Regions from separate parts of the Streptomyces sp. NBC_00663 genome, predicted to be linked through region 2. Evidence: predicted binding sites of a transcription regulator. Region 2 holds the regulator's gene; the other holds the start of a gene.

Region 1 (5,975 bases), 1.3 Mb from region 2:
CGGTTTGTCGCCCTTGCTGGGCTCGAACACCGACGGGCGGCCCTGCCACTCGGGCACGCGCGTGTGGGCGTACCTCCGCTCCGGGATGTTCACCTCGTGCGCGGAGCGCGTGGCGACGAACGCGAACCAGGGGCGGCTGTCGTCGCGCGAGCGCTCGATGAAGTCGAGGGCGCGGTCCTTGATGACGGTGGTGTTGTAGCCGGGGAGGGTCCGGACGGTGCCGTTGTCGTTGTAGTGGCCGTTGTAGTAGCGCACCGGCTCCTGGAGCAGCCACTCGTCGAAGTGGGGCGGGTTGTGGCCGGTGGGCCAGTAGTTGAGGTACTTGCCGAACAGGCCGGTGCGGTAGCCCGCCTCGTGCAACCGGCACTGGACCGTGGTGCGTTGGTCGAGATGGCCGGGGTGGCGGGTGTCGAGGAGGCCGTGGTTGTGGGCGTACCGGCCGGACATGATCGACGCCCGGGACGGGGCGCAGAGCGGGGTGTTGGCGTGCGCGCGCCCGAAGGTCGTGCCGTGGCCGCCGAGCCAGTCCAGGGTCTGGGGGAGGGCCCAGTCCGTGTCCTTCGGCTGGTCGTCGGTGAGGACCAGGAGGATGTTGGGGCGGTCGCTGCCGCGGGGCACGGGGGAGGCGGGTGGCCGGCTCGCCACGGGGGCGGCGGTGCGGCCGGGGCCGGTGGCGGTGGCCGTGGGCGAGCCGCCGCCGGTGGCCTTGAGGACGAACGGTATAGCCGCCCCCGTCGCCGCCACGGCCGCTCCGGTCATCACCGCGCGCCGCCCCGGCCCGCGCCGCCGCTCCCCACCGCTCATCCGTTGCCCCAAGTCCCCGTAAAACCCCGTATAAACGCTCAATCGAGCTGTGAATGAGCTTGCAGTGTGCAGGGACTTCCTGTGAACGGCGTTGCGGGGATGTCGCGGCGGCCTTGCGATGACGTGGAGATCGGGGCTGGTCAGCGATCCCCGGACGCCTCCGGCGTCCACACGTACGGCGTGGTCGTCGTCACCGCCGTGAAGCCCAGCCGGCGCAGGATCGGGGCGCTGTCGTCGGAGGCGTCCACGTGCAGATAGGTCACGCCGCGGGCGGCGGCGAGGGCGGCGCGGGTGGCGACGAGCGCGCGGTAGATCCCGCGGCCCCGCCACGCGGCGAGCGTGGAGCCGCCCCACAGGCTCGCGAAGTCGGTGCCCGCGCGGAAGGCCAGCCAGGCGGCGGCGACGACCTCGCCGTCCGCCTCGGCGACGTAGACCGCGATCTCGTCGGGAGCGGCGGCGACCCGGCCGATGAGATCGTCGGCGAGCCACCCCCGGTCCTGCCCCCACACGGCCGACTCCATGGCGGCGATCCGCCGCATGTCCGCGTCGGCGGTCACCCGCCGCAGGGTGACCCCGTCCGGCGGCACGGACTCCTGTACGGCCATCTCGGCCGCGCGCCCGATCAGCACCGTCTCCCGGTCCTCCGGCACGAACCCGGCGGCGCGGAGTCGCCGGGTGAGGTCGGCGGGGGTGTCGTGGGCGCGCGTCTTCCACTCCACCGCCTCACCCCGCGCGGCGAAGAAGTCCCGCTGCCGGGCGATCAGCCGGTCCAGTTCCGCGCCGTCCGTCCCGAGGTCGCGCGGCCCGCTCAGGAACCCCCGGAACTGCCCGACGATCCGCAGCAGCGGCCCGTCCTTGTCGTACGTCACCCCGGCCGGCGGGGTGGGCGGCACACCGCGCATCTGGTCGTCGTAGGCGGCGAGGTAGGTCTGTGTATCGGTCACGGGGTGAACGTACGCGGGCGCGGGGACGGGGCAACTTCTTTTCCCCGCCGCCTGTTTCAGTTCCCGGTGTACTTCGCGCTCGTCAGCACCGCCGACACCGACCACCCCAGCGACGCGTACAGCGCCCTTCCCGCGGGCGTGCCCGCCAGCACGCATCGTTCCGCCCCCTGTTCCAGCGCCGCCCGCTGGAGGGTACGCATGACGAGGGTGGCGAGGCCGCGGCGCTGGTGGGCGGGGGAGGTGGCGATCTGGTCGGCGACCGCGGTGACGCCGGTCGGGGCGAGCTGGCCGCGGGCCGCCCAGGAGCCGTCGGGACCGGCGACCATGGTGCGGACGACTCCGCCGCGCGACCAGGTGTGCTGCCGGTAACCCTCCGGGAGCGGGGGCACCTCGGCGGTCGCCGGGGTGAGGGGGAGCGTCATCAGATAGCCGGGCTCGGGGTCGACCCACCAGCGGTCGTCCAGCCAGCCGGAGACGACGGCCGGATGCCGGAACGCCTTGAGCCAGACCCCGGCCCCGGTCACCGCCTCGGCGACCTTCCGTACGGCCGCCGCCTCGACGCCCTCGCCGATCGCGCCGAGGACGTGCCGGGTGACGTGTCCGTCCATGCCCATGTCGATCGTGCAGCCCCAGGGCTCCAGCACCGGCGGGGCGGCCCCGCGCGAGACGACCCACCCGTCCACCCAGGCCCGCACGGTCTCGTCCACGACATCTCCCCGTAACAGTTGGAATGCTTCTTCGGCTATTACCGTTGTGGACGATACGTGGCCCGTCACGCAGCCCGACAGACGTGATCGCTCACAGCGAACGCGCCTGGGGGAACATTCAGGGGCTCACGTGCATTGAGTCGGCATAGCTCAACTTGAGTGCCGAAGGGGAGATCATGGCTTCGACGTCCACACCGCTCACTCTGCCTGTGCTGCCGCTCGACGACGAGGTCGTGCTGCCCGGAATGGTGGTCCCGCTCGATCTGAACGACGCCGATGTGCGTGCCGCGGTGGAGGCCGCCCAGGCCGCCGCCCGTTCCGAGCCCGGGAAGCCCAAGGTCCTGCTGGTGCCGCGGATCGACGGCACCTACGCGAGCACCGGTGTCCTCGGCACCGTCGAGCAGGTCGGCCGGCTCGCCGACGGCGACCCGGGCGCGCTCATCCGCGGTCGCGGGCGTGTGCAGATCGGCGCCGGGACCACCGGCCCGGGCGCGGCGCTGTGGGTCGAGGGCACGCGGATCGACGAGACGGTTCCCGAGCCGCAGCCCGGCCATGTCACCGAACTGGTCAAGGAGTACAAGGCCCTTGCCACCGCCTGGCTGCGCAAGCGCGGCGCCTGGCAGGTCGTGGACCGCGTCCAGGCCATCGACGACGTCTCCACGCTCGCCGACAACTCCGGCTACTCGCCCTTCCTGACCACCGAGCAGAAGGTCGAGCTGCTGGAGACCGCCGACCCGGTCGCCCGCCTCAAGCTCGCCACCCAGCAGCTGCGCGACCACCTTGCCGAGCAGGACGTCGCCGAGACCATCGCCAAGGACGTCCAGGAGGGCGTCGACAAGCAGCAGCGCGAGTTCCTGCTCCGCCGCCAGCTGGAAGCCGTACGCAAGGAACTGCGCGAGCTCAACGGCGACGCCAAGGACGCGGCCGAGGAGTCCGACGACTACCGCGCCCGGGTGGAGGCCGCCGACCTGCCCGAGAAGGTCCGCGAGGCGGCCCTCAAGGAGGTCGACAAGCTGGAGCGGTCCAGCGACCAGTCCCCGGAGGGCTCCTGGATCCGCACCTGGCTGGACACCGTCCTCGAACTCCCGTGGAACGAACGCACGCAGGACGCGTACGACATCCAGGGCGCCCAGGCCGTGCTCGACGCCGAGCACGCGGGCCTGGAGGACGTGAAGGAGCGGATCACCGAGTACCTGGCGGTGCGCAAGCGCCGCAATGACCGCGGGCTCGGTGTGGTCGGCGGGCGGCGCGGCGGTGCCGTACTGGCGCTCGTAGGGCCTCCCGGCGTCGGCAAGACGTCCCTGGGTGAGTCCGTCGCGCACGCCATGGGCCGCAAGTTCGTCCGTGTCGCCCTCGGCGGCGTCCGCGACGAGGCGGAGATCCGCGGCCACCGGCGGACCTACGTCGGCGCGCTGCCCGGCCGGATCGTGCGGGCCATCAAGGAGGCCGGGTCGATGAACCCGGTGGTCCTGCTGGACGAGATCGACAAGGTGGGCTCCGACTTCCGCGGCGACCCGGCCGCGGCGCTCCTCGAAGTCCTCGACCCGGCGCAGAACCACACCTTCCGCGACCACTACCTGGAGGTCGAACTCGACCTGAGCGACGTGGTGTTCCTGGCGACGGCGAACGTCCTGGAGGCCATCCCGGAGGCCCTGCTCGACCGTATGGAGCTGGTCCGCCTGGACGGCTACACCGAGGACGAGAAGGTCGTCATCGCCCGTGACCACCTGCTCCCGCGCCAGCTGGAGCGGGCCGGCCTCGACAAGGACGAGGTCACGCTGGAGGAGAGCGCGCTGCGCAAGCTCGCCGGCGAGTACACCCGCGAGGCGGGCGTCCGCACCCTGGAGCGGGCGATCGCGAGGCTGCTGCGGAAGGTCGCCGCCCAGCACGAACTCGGCGAGCGCAAGCTGCCGTTCACCGTGACGGACGGGGAGCTGCGCGACCTGATCGGCCGTCCGCACCACGTCCCCGAGTCCGCCCAGGACCCGGCCGAGCGCCGCACGGCGGTGCCGGGCGTGGCGACCGGCCTGGCGGTGACCGGAGCCGGCGGTGACGTCCTGTTCGTCGAGGCGTCCCTGGCCGACCCGGAGACGGGCGCGGCGGGGCTGACCCTCACCGGTCAGCTGGGCGACGTGATGAAGGAGAGCGCGCAGATCGCCCTGTCCTTCCTGCGCTCGCACGGCGCCGAACTCGAACTGCCGGTCGCCGACCTGAAGGACCGGGGCGTGCACATCCACTTCCCGGCGGGCGCGGTCCCGAAGGACGGGCCGAGCGCGGGCATCACGATGACGACGGCCCTGGCATCGCTGCTGAGCGGACGCCAGGTTCGCACGGACGTGGCGATGACCGGCGAGGTGTCCCTGACCGGCCGGGTCCTGCCCATCGGCGGTGTGAAGCAGAAGCTGCTGGCCGCGCACCGGGCGGGCGTCACGACCGTCATCATCCCGAAGCGCAACGAGGCCGACCTGGACGACGTCCCGTCGGAGGTGCTGGACAAGCTGGAGGTCCACCCGGTGACCGACGTCCGCCAGGTCCTGGAGCTGGCGCTGTCCCCGGCGACGGCCGGGGCGACGCCGGAGGTTCCGGTGGCGGCGTGACTTCCGGTCGCGGCGTGACGGACGCGACCGGATGAGATGAAGGCCCGGGTTCTCAAGAGAGAGGCCCGGGCCTTCACTGTGTTTCATCCGTTGGCGAGCGCCACGACCCTGTCGAGAGCCCCGTTGAACTTGTTGTGGTCGCCGACGGTCGGCCCGGAGGAGGTGTACTGCCAGATGGTCTGGTAGGCCCATCCGGCGGGCAGCGTCCCCACGGTGGACGCGTACCGCGCGATCCACAACGGGTTGGCGGTGGCGAACCCGCCGTAGTTCCCCGTGCACTCCGTCCACCAGGTGGTGGCGGTGTAGATGACGGCGTCACGGCCGGTCCGCGCCTTGTACCGGTTCAGGAAGTCGCGGATCCACGTCACCATCGCGCTCTGCGTCTTGCCGTAGCAGGAGGCGCCGTACGGGTTCCACTCGATGTCGAGCGCGCCGGGCAGCGTCCTGCCGTCCTGGGACCAGCCGCCGCCGTGGTCGACGAAGTAGTCGGCCTGGGTGGCGCCGCCGGTCGTGTCCGGGGTGGCGAAGTGGTAGGAGCCGCGGACCATGCCGACGCTGTAGGAGCCGTTGTACTGCTGGGCGAAGTAAGGGTTCGTGTAGTACGTCCCTTCGGTCGCCTTCGCGTAAGCCCACTTCACCCCGCTGCTCCACAGCGTGGACCAGGCGACGTTGCCCTGATGGCTGGAGACGTCCACGCCCTCGGTCTGAGCGGCACGAGTGTCGCGCGGGGTGCCGTTCTGGCCGTCGTGGGCGAGGACGCCGATGCCCATGTAGGCGGAGCCGCGGGCGGGGGTGTCGGCGGCGGAAGCGGTGGTGGGGAGGGAGACGGCGGCGAGGAGGGTCGCGACGAGGGCGGTGAGGAACAGGCGGACCGGTCTGGGTCTGAGTCTGGGTCTGCGCACGGGCATGCGTGCCTCCGGAGG
Region 2 (5,975 bases):
GACAAGGACGACCAGACGATCCTCGTCTTCGACCTCGGTGGCGGCACCTTCGACGTGTCCCTCCTGGAGATCGGCGACGGCGTCGTCGAGGTGAAGGCCACCAACGGTGACAACCACCTCGGTGGTGACGACTGGGACCAGCGCGTCGTCGACTACCTGGTGCAGCAGTTCAAGTCCGGTCACGGCGTGGACCTCGCCAAGGACAAGATGGCGCTCCAGCGTCTGCGCGAGGCCGCCGAGAAGGCGAAGATCGAGCTGTCCTCGTCCACCGAGACCTCGATCAACCTGCCCTACATCACCGCGTCCGCCGAGGGTCCCCTGCACCTCGACGAGAAGCTCACGCGCGCTCAGTTCCAGCAGCTGACGGCCGACCTGCTGGAGCGCTGCAAGACGCCGTTCCACAACGTCATCAAGGACGCCGGCATCTCCATCAACGAGATCGACCACGTCGTCCTCGTCGGTGGCTCCACCCGTATGCCCGCCGTCGCCGAGCTCGTCAAGGAGCTGACCGGTGGCAACGAGGCCAACAAGGGCGTCAACCCGGACGAGGTCGTCGCCATCGGCGCCGCCCTCCAGGCCGGTGTCCTCAAGGGTGAGGTCAAGGACGTCCTGCTCCTCGACGTGACCCCGCTGTCCCTCGGTATCGAGACCAAGGGCGGCATCATGACCAAGCTGATCGAGCGCAACACCACGATCCCGACCAAGCGGTCCGAGATCTTCACGACGGCCGAGGACAACCAGCCGTCCGTGCAGATCCAGGTCTACCAGGGCGAGCGCGAGATCGCGGCGTACAACAAGAAGCTCGGGATGTTCGAGCTGACCGGTCTGCCGCCGGCCCCGCGCGGTGTCCCGCAGATCGAGGTCGCCTTCGACATCGACGCCAACGGCATCATGCACGTGACCGCGAAGGACCTCGGCACGGGCAAGGAGCAGAAGATGACCGTCACCGGCGGCTCCTCGCTGCCGAAGGACGAGGTCGACCGGATGCGCCAGGAGGCCGAGAAGTACGCGGAGGAGGACCACGCCCGCCGCGAGGCCGCCGAGACCCGCAACCAGGGCGAGCAGCTCGTCTACCAGACGGAGAAGTTCCTCAAGGACAACGAGGACAAGGTCCCCGGCGAGGTCAAGACCGAGGTCGAGGCCGCCGTCGAGGAGCTGAAGGCCGCGCTCAAGGGCGAGGACACCGCCGAGATCCGCACCGCCACCGAGAAGGTCGCCGCGGTCTCGCAGAAGGTCGGCCAGGCCATGTACGCGGACGCGGGCGCCGCGCAGGCCGCGGGCGGCGCCGACGCCGGTGCCGAGACCCCGAAGGCCGACGACGACGTCGTCGACGCCGAGATCGTCGACGAGGACCGTAAGGACGGTGCCGCGTGACGGAGGAGACCCCGGGCTTCGAGGAGAAGCCCGACGTCCCCTCCGGCGCCACCCCCGACGACGCCGAGTCGAAGGCCGCACCCTCGTCGAACGGCGAGGGGGCGGCCCCGGCCGGGGACGCAACCGCACAGATCGCCGGTCTGACCGCCCAGCTGGACCAGTCCCGCAAGGCGCTCGAAGAGCGCACCGCGGACCTCCAGCGGCTCCAGGCCGAGTTCCAGAACTACCGCCGCCGCGTGGAGCGGGACCGGATCACGGTCAAGGAGATCGCCATCGCGAACCTCCTGACCGAACTCCTGCCCGTGCTCGACGACATCGGCCGCGCCCGGGACCACGGCGAGTTCGTCGGCGGATTCAAGTCCGTCGGTGAGTCGCTGGAGACCGTCGCGGCGAAGATGGGTCTCCAGCAGTTCGGCAAGGAGGGCGAGCCCTTCGACCCGACGATCCACGAGGCCCTGATGCACAGTTACGCGCCGGACGTCACCGAGACGACCTGCGTGGCGATCCTCCAGCCGGGGTATCGCATCGGCGAGCGCACCATCCGCCCCGCGCGGGTGGCCGTCGCCGAACCGCAGCCGGGCGCGCAGACCGTCAAGGCCGAGGAGGGCTCCTCCGAGGCCGCCGAGGACAAGGACACCAGCTCTGAAGAGGGCTGAGGTCACGGTCTCTGACCGGAAGGAGGGACGTCGGGGATGAGCACCAAGGACTTCATCGAGAAGGACTACTACAAGGTCCTCGGCGTCCCCAAGGACGCCACCGAGGCCGAGATCAAGAAGGCGTACCGGAAGCTCGCCCGCGAGTTCCACCCGGACGCCAACAAGGGCAACGTCAAGGCGGAGGAGCGCTTCAAGGAGATCTCCGAGGCGAACGACATCCTCGGTGACCCCAAGAAGCGCAAGGAGTACGACGAGGCCCGCGCCCTCTTCGGCAACGGCGGCTTCCGCCCGGGGCCGGGCGCGGGCGGCGGCTCCTTCAACTTCGACCTGGGCGACCTCTTCGGAGGCGGCGCCCAGGGCGGCGGCCAGGGTTCCGGCGGCTTCGGCGGCGGGATCGGCGACGTGTTCGGCGGCCTGTTCAACCGCGGCGGCACCGGGGGCACCACCCGGGTGCAGCCGCGGCGCGGACAGGACATCGACACCGAGGTCACGCTGAGCTTCACCGAGGCCATCGAGGGGGCCACGGTCCCGCTGCGGATGTCCTCGCAGTCCCCCTGCAAGGCGTGTTCGGGCACCGGCGACAAGAACGGCACACCGCGCGTGTGCCCGACCTGCGTCGGCACCGGCCAGGTGGCGCGGGGTTCGGGCGGCGGCTTCTCGCTCACCGACCCCTGCCCCGACTGCAAGGGCCGCGGTCTCATCGCCGAGCACCCCTGCATGGACTGCAAGGGCAGCGGTCGCGCCAAGTCCTCGCGCACCATGCAGGTCCGCATCCCCGCCGGGGTGACGGACAGCCAGCGCATCCGCCTGCGCGGCAAGGGAGCGCCGGGTGAACGAGGCGGCCCCGCGGGCGACCTGTACGTCACCGTCCACGTGGACGCGCACCCGGTCTTCGGCCGCAAGGAGGACAACCTCACGGTCACCGTCCCGGTGACGTTCGCGGAGGCGGCCCTCGGCGGCGAGGTCCGGGTTCCCACCCTGGGCGGCCCGCCCGTCACGCTGAAGCTGCCGCCCGGCACGCCCAACGGCCGCACCATGCGCGCCCGCGGCAAGGGCGCGGTCCGCAAGGACGGCACCCGCGGCGATCTCCTGGTCACCGTCGAGGTGAGTGTCCCCAAGGACGTGACGGGGAAGGCTCGTGAAGCGCTGGAGGCGTATCGCGAGGCGACCGCGGACGAGGATCCGCGGGCGGAGCTGTTCCAGGCCGCGAAGGGAGCATGAGAGAGCCATGGATGGGACCGGCCGTCGACGCAATCCGTACGAACTGACCGAGGAGACCCCGGTCTACGTCATCTCGGTGGCGGCCCAGCTCTCCGGCCTGCACCCGCAGACCCTTCGCCAGTACGACCGCCTCGGCCTGGTCTCCCCGGACCGCACCGCCGGCCGGGGCCGCCGCTACTCGGCCCGTGACATCGAACTGCTGCGTACCGTCCAGCAGTTGTCGCAGGACGAGGGCATCAACCTGGCCGGCATCAAGCGCATCATCGAACTGGAGAACCAGGTCGCGGCCCTCCAGTCCCGCGTCGCGGAGATGGAGGCGGCCCTGGAGGGCGCCGCCGCCACGATGCGCCAGCGGGAGGCGGCGGTGCACGCGTCGTACCGACGCGACCTGGTGCCGTACCAGGAAGTGCAGCAGACCAGCGCGCTGGTGGTGTGGCGGCCGAAGAAGGCCAAGGACTGAACACATCCATGAGAAGGGGCCCGGAGGTTCACCCTCCGGGCCCCTTCTCATGGACTCAGCGGTTGCTGGAGGCCGGGCACGCGCCTCATCCGACCATGAAGGTGACCTTGGCGAACGAGCCGCTGCGGCCGTAGTAGTCGATCGCGCGCACCTCGAAGACATAGAAGCCCGGCGCGGGCGGAGTCCAGGTGACCGTCGAATCCTCGATGGTCATGTACCCGGTGTCGGAGGTGCCGTAGAAGCGGTACGTGTACCCGGACAGCAGCCGGTCGTGGTGCAGCGTCACCGTGAGCGGAACACCGGTGCCGCCGTGCGGCGCGCAGTCGTTGGCCGTGCACTCCTTGTACGGGGCGGACAGCGTGATCGTCGGCGCGACGGGAGCCGTCGGCGTGGCCGGGGTCTCCCGCCACACCTGGACGGACTCGGACGGCGCGGACTCACGGCCCTCGGCGTCGAGGGCGACGACGTAGTAGTCGTCGGCGACGGCCAGCGCCTCGGTGTCGGAGTAACGCGGCGCGGTGGTGGGGCGGTCCCCGAGCCGGGTCCAGGCGGCGTTCCGGTCGGTGCGCCGGTAGACCCGGTAGCCCTTGGCGTCGGTGACGGAGGCCCAGGTGAGCTCGGTGGCGCTGTCGAGGGGCGTGCCCTGGACGCCGGTCGGGGCCGCCACGGCGCCCGGGGCCGGGCGGGTCGCGGTGACCGGGGCGGAGACGGGGGCGAGGTTGCCGTAGTCGTCGACGGCCTGGACGCGGTAGGTGAGCGGGACTCCGGCCTCCGCGCGCAGGTCGTTGAACGAGAGGCCGAAGACGGTCTCCGGTCCGTCGGGGTCCCACGCGCCGTCGGGCGCGGCCCACACCTCGTAGTGGTTGACGTGGCGGTCGTCGGACGAGGCCTGCCAGCGCACCGCGTTGCCCGCCGTGGTGCCCTCCACCGTCACATCGGTGACCTGGGCGGGCGGGGCGGTGTCAGGCTCGCCGGTGTCGGCCACGGCGGACGGCGCGGACTCGTTGGCGACCGGGTCCACCGCGGTGACGCGGTAGTACAGCCGCCCGGTCAGATCGGCCCCGGTGTCCCGGTACCAGGCGCTGTCGAGCCCGTCGGCGATCCGCGTGAACGGCCCCCCTGGCGCGGTCGCCCGGTACACGCGGTACGTGTCCGTGACACCGTTGGTGTCCCAGGCCAGCGTCACCGCTCCCGGACCCACCTTCGCGTACAGCCCGGTGGGCGCGTCGGGGGCGGTGCGGTCGGGGGTGCCGACCGGCTGATCGGCGGTGCCGGCGGAGACGTTGCCCGCCCTGTCGTACGCGCGGACCTCGTAGTAGTACGTCGCGCCGGTCGCCGGCGGGGTGTCGCTGTACGAGGTGGCGGTGGTCGTCGCGAGCGGGCTACTGCCGAAGGACGTGCCCTTGAGCCGCCGGTAGACCTTGTACCCGGCGAGGTCCATCTCCTTGTTCTTCGCCCAGGCAAGCTTGGCCTTGCCGGTCGCGGAGTCGTACGTGAGCGAAGTGCCCGTCGGGACAAGGGGCTTGACCTTGTCGACCGTGGCGGACGTACGGGGCGTGTACGCGAACTTCACCTTGGCGGCGCCGGTCCAGTTGACGTAGTCGACGCGGAGGGTGTGCTTGCCGGAGGGGACGGTGACGTTGACGGTCTTGGAGACGGTCGTGGACGTGTTCTTCCACAGGTCGACCTTGCGGGTGCCGTCGACGTAGACCCGTATCCCGTCGAGCCCGGAGGCGGCGAGGGCGAACGGGCCGCCGGAGCCGAAGTCCCTTGTCACGGACCACCGCACACCGAAGTTGTCGGACGGCAGACCGGAGGCGGGGGCGCCGGCCCAGCTCTGCTCGACGGTGGTGTCGCAGTCGGTCTTCCTCGGGGTGCCGGAGAAGGCGGTGTTCGCGAAGAACTGGCGCTTGAAGACCGGGGACGCACAGGTCGTGGCGGCGGACGCGGGGGCCGTGGTCGTGGTGAGCAGACCACCGGTGACGGCGAGCACGGCGACGGACGTGATCGTCGTACGTCTGGCTGGGTTCATTCGATCCTCTGAACGGATGGGGAACGGCCGACAGCAGCTGTCTTGATCACGACTCGCGAGGAATGGAGTTGGTTGTACGGATCTTCGCCTCCCCCGGGGCTCCGCTTGAATGGAGGGTCCGTAAAGGGCGTTTGGAGGCGGTTGCGTGATGTCTTCACAAGACAGACGGAGAGTGGCGTTGCGCACTCGTTAAGTGGTTCTGCTTGACGCTGGGGGGCGTCGCCGCGTTGGC

Evidence for each region. The regulator HspR, encoded in region 2, represses chaperone genes until heat shock. The targets are predictions, from matches to a motif close to TTGAGNNNNNNNNNCTCAA.
Region 1: the regulator HspR is predicted to act here: its motif matches at 2,591-2,609, upstream of lon (endopeptidase La).

What each region holds. Positions count from the first base shown of each region.
Region 1 covers NZ_CP109027.1:3,189,788-3,195,762, reverse strand. The annotation lists gene OG866_RS14320 (sulfatase family protein) at 1-804, opposite strand, end outside; gene OG866_RS14315 (GNAT family N-acetyltransferase) at 945-1,706, opposite strand; gene OG866_RS14310 (GNAT family N-acetyltransferase) at 1,805-2,455, opposite strand; gene lon (endopeptidase La) at 2,632-5,052, shown strand; gene OG866_RS14300 (lysozyme) at 5,136-5,960, opposite strand.
Region 2 covers NZ_CP109027.1:4,513,624-4,519,598, reverse strand. The annotation lists gene dnaK (molecular chaperone DnaK) at 1-1,374, shown strand, start outside; gene grpE (nucleotide exchange factor GrpE) at 1,371-2,030, shown strand; gene dnaJ (molecular chaperone DnaJ) at 2,067-3,251, shown strand; gene OG866_RS20565 (heat shock protein transcriptional repressor HspR) at 3,259-3,711, shown strand; gene OG866_RS20560 (fibronectin type III domain-containing protein) at 3,797-5,743, opposite strand.